2 linked regions of the Sphaerotilus montanus genome follow. The protein of the gene in region 1 interacts with the protein of each later gene in a pairwise test. Links are inferred from orthologs where the notes say so. Each region holds a gene or a part of one and is shown on either strand. Other genes may lie near its edges.

The links. Proteins that work in one complex are often made in the same cells at the same time.
Region 2: the proteins of glnL (region 1) and BDD16_RS06480 interact in binary tests that used the Escherichia coli proteins (3 or more experiments, as listed by UniProt). The link is inferred for Sphaerotilus montanus from one-to-one orthologs.

The regions. Positions count from the first base shown.
Region 1 is NZ_JACCFH010000001.1:1,154,131-1,157,102, forward strand. It holds glnL (nitrogen regulation protein NR(II)), read right to left. Parts: upstream 2,044-2,972; coding sequence 958-2,043; downstream 1-957. Other genes in the region: ntrC (nitrogen regulation protein NR(I)), read right to left, coding at 1-889; BDD16_RS05090 (hypothetical protein), read right to left, coding at 2,040-2,606; glnA (type I glutamate--ammonia ligase), read right to left, coding at 2,694-2,972.
Region 2 is NZ_JACCFH010000001.1:1,445,954-1,449,832, forward strand. The notes cover bases 1-2,759. They hold BDD16_RS06480 (P-II family nitrogen regulator), read right to left. Parts: upstream 1,670-2,759; coding sequence 1,331-1,669; downstream 1-1,330. Other genes in these bases: amt (ammonium transporter), read right to left, coding at 1-1,299; BDD16_RS06485 (YifB family Mg chelatase-like AAA ATPase), read left to right, coding at 1,934-2,759. Also shown: more of BDD16_RS06485, read left to right, coding at 2,760-3,448; BDD16_RS06490 (glutathione S-transferase family protein), read right to left, coding at 3,457-3,879. UniProt on the Escherichia coli protein: Involved in the regulation of nitrogen metabolism. Regulates the activity of its targets by protein-protein interaction in response to the nitrogen status of the cell.

The sequences.
Region 1 (2,972 bases):
GGCGGTGGAACAGGTCCTCGCGGAACGCGCCATCGCGCACCCGCGTCTCCAGGTTCTGGTGGGTCGCGGCGATGACCCGCACGTTCGACTTCAGCGGCTGGTGGCCACCGACGCGGTAGAACTGGCCGTCCGACAGCACCCGCAGCAGCCGGGTCTGCAAGTCGAAGGGCATGTCGCCGATCTCGTCGAGGAAGAGCGTGCCGCCCTCGGCCTGCTCGAAGCGGCCGCGGCGGGTGGCCTGCGCGCCGGTGAAGGCGCCGCGTTCATGGCCGAAAAGTTCGCTCTCCAGCAGGTCCTTCGGGATCGCCGCGGTGTTGATCGCGACGAACGGCCCGCCGGCGCGCAGGCTGTGCTTGTGCAGCGCCCGGGCCACCAGCTCCTTGCCCGACCCGGATTCACCCGTGATCAGCACCGTGACGTTGCTCTGGCTGAGCCGGCCGATGGCGCGGAAGACGTCCTGCATCGCCGGCGCCTGGCCGAGCATCTCGGGCACGTCGGCGGTGGCCTCGTCGACACTTTCCTCGCGCAGGCTTTCATCCACCGCGCGGCGGATCAGCGCCACCGCCTTGGGCAGGGCGAAGGGCTTGGGCAGGTACTCGAAGGCGCCGCTCTGGAAGGCCGAGACGGCACTGTCCAGGTCCGAATAGGCCGTCATGATGATGACCGGCAGCCCCGGGTACCTGGCCTTGACCTTGGCGAGCAGGTCGATGCCGGTCCCGCCGGGCATGCGGATGTCGCTCACCAGGACCTGCGGGGCATCGTCTTCCAGCGCCGTCAGCACGTCACGGGCATTGGTGAAGCTGCGCACCGGCAGGTCCTCGCGGGCCAGTGCCTTCTCCAGCACGAAGCGGATGGATTGGTCGTCGTCAACGATCCAGATGGGTTTCATGCGATGCCTGTCAGCCTGTCAGCAGGTCGGTCGGTGCCTCGACCCTGCTGGCGCAAGCGCCACAAGGATCAAGGCAGCGGAATCTGTATCTTGAACAGCGTGCACCCGGGTTCGCTCTCGCATTCGATCAGGCCATGGTGCTGCTGGATGAAGTCCTGTGCCAGCGTCAGTCCGAGGCCTGAACCGCCATCCCGGCCGGACACCAGCGGGAAGAAGATGCGATCACGGATCTCGGGCGGCACGCCGGGTCCGTTGTCTTCAATATGCAATTCCAGTGCCAGCCGGTAGCGCTGGCGCTCGATCGTCACCTGGCGGGCCGCACGGGTGCGCAGCACGATGCGGGCATCGCCATCGTCCTGTCGCCGGGTGGCCAGTGCCTGCGCCGCGTTGTGGACGATGTTGAGCACCGCCTGGATCAGCTGCTCGCCGTCGCCGCGGAACTCGGGCAGCGAGGTGTCGTAATCGCGCTGCACCACGAGTCCCTTGGGGAATTCGGCCAGGATCAGCGCACGCACCCGCTCCAGCACCTCGTGGATGTTGACGTCCGAGACCATGTGCGGCCGCCGGTGCGGCGCCAGCAGCCGGTCCACCAGCGCCTGCAGGCGGTCGGCCTCGTGGATGATGACCTGGGTGTACTCGCGCAGCGCCTTGCTCTCCAGGTCCATCTCCAGCAGCTGTGCCGCACCCCGGATGCCACCCAGCGGATTCTTGATCTCGTGGGCGAGGTTGCGGATCAGCTCCTTGGTGATGCGGGCCTGGTCGAGCGTGCGGGTCTCGCGGTCCTGGCGGGTCTGCTGCTCGATCTCGACCAGTTCCAGCAGCACCTGCTCGCCGTGGTCGATCTGGGTGACGATGGCGTGCACCGGCAGTGGCTCGGTGGACGCCGCGCCGGGGGGGCGGCGCAGCAGCGCCTCCAGCCGGGCCGTGGCAAATTCGTTGGCGACCACCGCATCGAACGTCACCTTCAGCGTGGCGGGATCGACGAACCAGTCGAACACCCGGCCACGCTGCAGTGCCCGCCGCGGCAGGCCGAGCACGCTCTCGAAGGCCGCATTCACATAGACGCAGCGGCCGTCGCGGCGCAGCACGGCCACCATCGTGGCCAGGTGGTCGAACGCATCGAAGGCGTGGGCATGGGTACGCGTCAGATTCATGGGGCGGGCAGCTTGGCAAGTTCGCGCTTGAGGGCGGCGATGTCGGCTTCCTTGCGGGCGATGGAGGCCTTCATCTCGGCCACACGCTCCTGGTAACGCGCGAAGTTGCGCTCGTCGCCGCGGCGCTCGGGCTCGCCCTGGTTGTAGTCCTTCTGCAGCGCGGCGAGGCGCTCCTCCTCCTTGCGCAGCTCGGCTTCGAGGATGCGCCGGGCGTCGCTGTCGCGGGCGCGCTGCTGGGCCGGATCGACCCGCATCTCGCCGCTGGCACGCGCTGCTGGCGCCGCACCGCTGGCCGGGCGAGCGGCTGCGCCCTCCCCGCCACCACCGCCGCCGCCACCACTGCTGGCGGGGCGCCGCACGGGCGACTGCACCACCGTCACCGGCGCACCATCCAGCGTCTTGCAGCCCAGTTCGGCCGCCTCCTTGGGGCTGTACTGGTCGGTGTAGAGGTTGCCGGGGCAGCGGTAGACCGGGCGCTCCTGGGCGCTGGCCGCAGTCGCACCAGCCACCAGGGCCATCGCCATCGTCGTGCGCAGGACGCGCGGAAGGAAGGTCGTGCTCATCGCGCCGCAGTATGGACCATAAAAAAGGCGACCCGCAGGCCGCCTTTCATGCACTCCGGCCTGATCAGTGACCAGACCCCGGGCACATCACAGGGTGTAGTACATGTCGAACTCGATCGGATGGGTCGTCATGCGCATGCGCTGGACTTCCTGCATCTTCAGATCGATGTACGCATCGATGTACGAGTCGGTGAACACGCCACCCTTGGTCAGGAACGCACGGCCCTTGTCCAGATACTCCAGCGCCTGTTCCAGCGACGAGCACACGGTCGGGATCAGCGCGTCTTCTTCCGGCGGCAGGTGGTACAGATCCTTCGTGGCGGCTTCGCCCGGGTGGATCTTGTTCTCGACGCCGTCCAGGCCGGC
Region 2 (3,879 bases), 290 kb from region 1 along the record:
CGCCTCACCCATCGACCAGGCCAGAACGGCAGCGGCGGTGGCGATGAAGGTGTTGATGAACGCCAGTGCGGCGAAGTTGTTGGCTTCCAGGGCGGAGCCGGCGTTGAAGCCGAACCAGCCCACCCACAGCAGCGAGGCACCGACCATGGTCAGCGTCAGCGAGTGCGGCGTGAACGCTTCGCGGCCGTAGCCGACGCGCTTGCCAACCATGTAGGAGCCGACCAGACCGGCCACGGCCGCGTTGATGTGCACCACGGTACCGCCAGCGAAGTCCAGCGCACCCCACTGCCAGATCAGACCGGCCTTGGCGGTCATCGCGTCAGCGACTTCCTTCGAGGCATAGGCATCCGGACCCATCCAGTACCAGACCATGTGCGCGACCGGCGCATAGCTGAACGTGAACCACAGCACCATGAACATCAGCACAGCCGAGAACTTGATGCGTTCGGCGAAGGCGCCGACGATCAGGCAGCAGGTGATGCCGGCGAAGGTGGCCTGGAAGGCAGCGAACACGATCTCGGGGATGTAGACCCCCTTGCTGAACGTGGCAGCCGGCGCGAAGGTGCCGGCGACGTTGTCCCAGACGCCCTTCATGAACAGGCGGTCGAAGCCACCGATGAACGCATTGCCTTCGGTGAACGCCAGGCTGTAGCCGTAGACGAACCACAGCACGACGATCAGCGAGAACGTGACCATCACCTGCATCAGCACGGACAGCATGTTCTTCGAGCGCACCAGGCCGCCGTAGAACAGCGCCAGACCCGGCACCGTCATCAGGATGACCAGCAGCGTCGACAGCATCATCCAGGCGGTGTCGCCCTTGTCGATCTTCGGAGCCGGCGCAGCAGCGGGGGCGGCATCCGAAGCGGCAGGCGCTGCTTCAGCGGCCGCCGCGGGCGCAGCCACCTTGGCCAGCGTGATCTCGACACGGCGGGCCGCATCGCCCTCGCCGGCCGTGATGTCCTCGGGCTTCTGCAGCACGACGCGGGCCTCGTCGACGCCAGCCGCCTTCAGCGCCTCGCGCACGGCGAGGGCGCGCTGCTTGGCCAGTTCCTTGTTGACTTCCAGCGAGCCGGAGTTGTCGGCGAAGCCGGACAGCTGCACCTTGGCATCTGCGTTGGCAGCCAGGAAATCGGCCACGGCCTTCATGGAGTCCGCGGTATCGGCGGCCACCTCGGCCTTGCCGGACTCGAACATCACCTTCGTGTCCGGAAAATCGGCGGCCAGTGCTGCGGGCGCGAAGCCCAGCATCCCGACCACCGTCATCAGCGCGACGAACCACGCGATCAGCTTCTTCATTTGGTGTTCTCCTCGTTCCTGTGGCGAGCGCTCACAGGGCATCCTTGCCGGTTTCGCCCGTGCGGATGCGCAGCACCTGCTCCAGCGACGTCACGAAAATCTTGCCGTCACCGATCTTGCCGGTGCGTGCAGCGCCTTCGATGGCTTCGATCACGCGGTCCACGACCGCGTCGTCCACGGCGGCCTCGACCTTGACCTTCGGCAGGAAGTCGACGACGTACTCGGCACCGCGGTACAGCTCGGTGTGGCCCTTCTGGCGCCCGAACCCCTTGACCTCGGTGACGGTGATGCCCTGCACGCCGATGTTGCTGAGGGCTTCTCGAACCTCATCAAGCTTGAAAGGCTTGATGATGGCAGTGACCATCTTCATGGCAGCTCCTGGTTGCTCTGACTGGTTGACTGGTGTTGGAACAGATACCGCCAACCTTCTGCATCTTTCATGCCATCACTTGAAACATCCCGTGACGGCCACCAGATCGCGCGCGACACCCCCGATGCACCGGCTTGGTGTTTCCGCGATGCACAGCATTGGTGCATCTCCCCCATCAGGGTGAGTTCCGAACCGTGCGGACCTGCGCAGAATGGACGGCACCGCTGCGCCCCCGCACCGTTCCGACCCGGACCACGCACCACCATGTCACTCGCGATCGTCCACAGCCGCGCCCTGCTCGGCCTGCAAGCCCCGGCGGTGACGGTCGAGGTCCACCTCGCCAACGGCCTGCCCAGCTTCACGCTGGTCGGGCTGGCCGACACCGAAGTCAAGGAGTCGCGCGAGCGGGTGCGCGCTGCGCTGCAAAACAGCGGGCTCGAATTCCCCCACAACAAGCGGATCACAGTGAACCTGGCACCGGCCGATCTACCCAAGGAGGGTGGCCGCTTCGACCTGCCGATCGCGCTGGGCATCCTCGCCGCCGCCGGTCACATCGACCCGGCGATGCTGGAGACGCTGGAGCTGGCGGGCGAGCTGTCGCTGGCCGGGGATCTGCGCCCCGTGCGCGGCGCCCTGGCGATGGCACTCGCGCTGCAGCGGGGCGGCGCGCGGCGCACGCTGGTGCTGCCCCGCGCCAGCGCCGAGGAGGCTGCGCGCGTGCCGGGCCTCCCCCTGCGCTGCGCGGACCATCTGATGGACGTCGTCCACGCGCTGCAGCCCGGCGACGACTGCGTGCCGCTGCGCGCACCGCAGCCGCCACCCGGTCGCCCGCAGGCTCCGCTGCCGGATCTGCGTGACGTGCGCGGTCAGGTCGTCGCCAAGCGGGCACTGGAAATCGCCGCCGCCGGCCAGCACAGCGTGCTGTTGGTCGGGCCGCCCGGAACGGGCAAGTCCATGCTGGCCCAGCGCCTCATCGGCCTCTTGCCGCCGCTGGAGGAAACGCAGGCGCTGGAGTCGGCTGCGGTCCTCAGTCTGGCCGGGCGGTTCGATCCCGGGACCTGGTCACAGCGGGTGCTGCGGTCCCCCCACCATTCCGCTTCCTCGGTGGCACTCGTGGGCGGAGGTTCTCCTCCACGACCAGGCGAGATCTCGCTGGCCCACCACGGCGTGCTCTTTCTCGACGAGCTGCCGGAGTTCCCGCGGGCCGCGCTCGAAGCACTGCGCGAGCCGCTGGAGAACGGCCGCATCACCATCTCGCGTGCCGCCCAGCAGGCCGAGTTCCCGGCACGCTGCCAGCTCGTCGCGGCGATGAACCCGTGTCCGTGCGGCATGCTCGGCTCGACCATGCGCGCCTGCCGCTGCACGCCCGAAGCCATCGCGCGCTACCAGGGCCGGCTGTCGGGGCCGCTGCTGGACCGGATCGACCTGCGGGGCGAGGTGCTGGCGATCGCGCCGGAAGAGCTGTCCTCGGCGCCCGACGGCGAGCCGAGCGCCGCCATCGCCGAACGGGTCGTGGCCGCCCGGCAGCGCCAGCAGGCCCGCCAGGGAGTCTGCAATGCCGAGCTGGACGCTGGCGTGCTGGCAGACCACTGCCGGGCGCAGTCGGCCGCCACACAGTTCCTGAACACCGCCGCCGCCCGCCTGGGCTGGTCGGGCCGCAGCCTGCACCGGGTGATGCGCGTGGCGCGCACGGTGGCCGATCTGGCCGGCGCGGCCGACACCGAGATCGGCCACATCGCCGAGGCGATCCAGCTGCGCCGCGCCCTGCCCGGGCGGTGATCGCGACGTCAGGCCGGCGCGTTGCCCAGCGCAGCCAGCTGCGCGGCGCGCTGCTGGTCGGCCTTGCGGTCGGCGGCCACCTTCTGCGCGGTCGGGCGTTGTTCGATCAGCTTGACGTAGCCCTTCCAGTCCACGCCCTGCGCCGCCAGCAGATCCTCGCCGCAGACCAGCTTGGTCGACATCGCCACCAGCGGCAGGTGCGCCACGGCCGTGCAGTCGGCCAGCGTGAAGGTGTCACCCGCCACGTACGGCGCAAACCGGGCCAGGCGCTTGAACGCCGCGATGTTCTTCTCCAGCTGCCCCCGCGCCTTGGCGATCACGCCGTCCGACACCTTGCCGCCGAAAAACGCCTGCGCATAGAGCATGCGGGCCACCAGCTCCAGGTGGATGTCCATGAACAGCGACAGCTCGCGCACCTTGGCCGCGGCAAA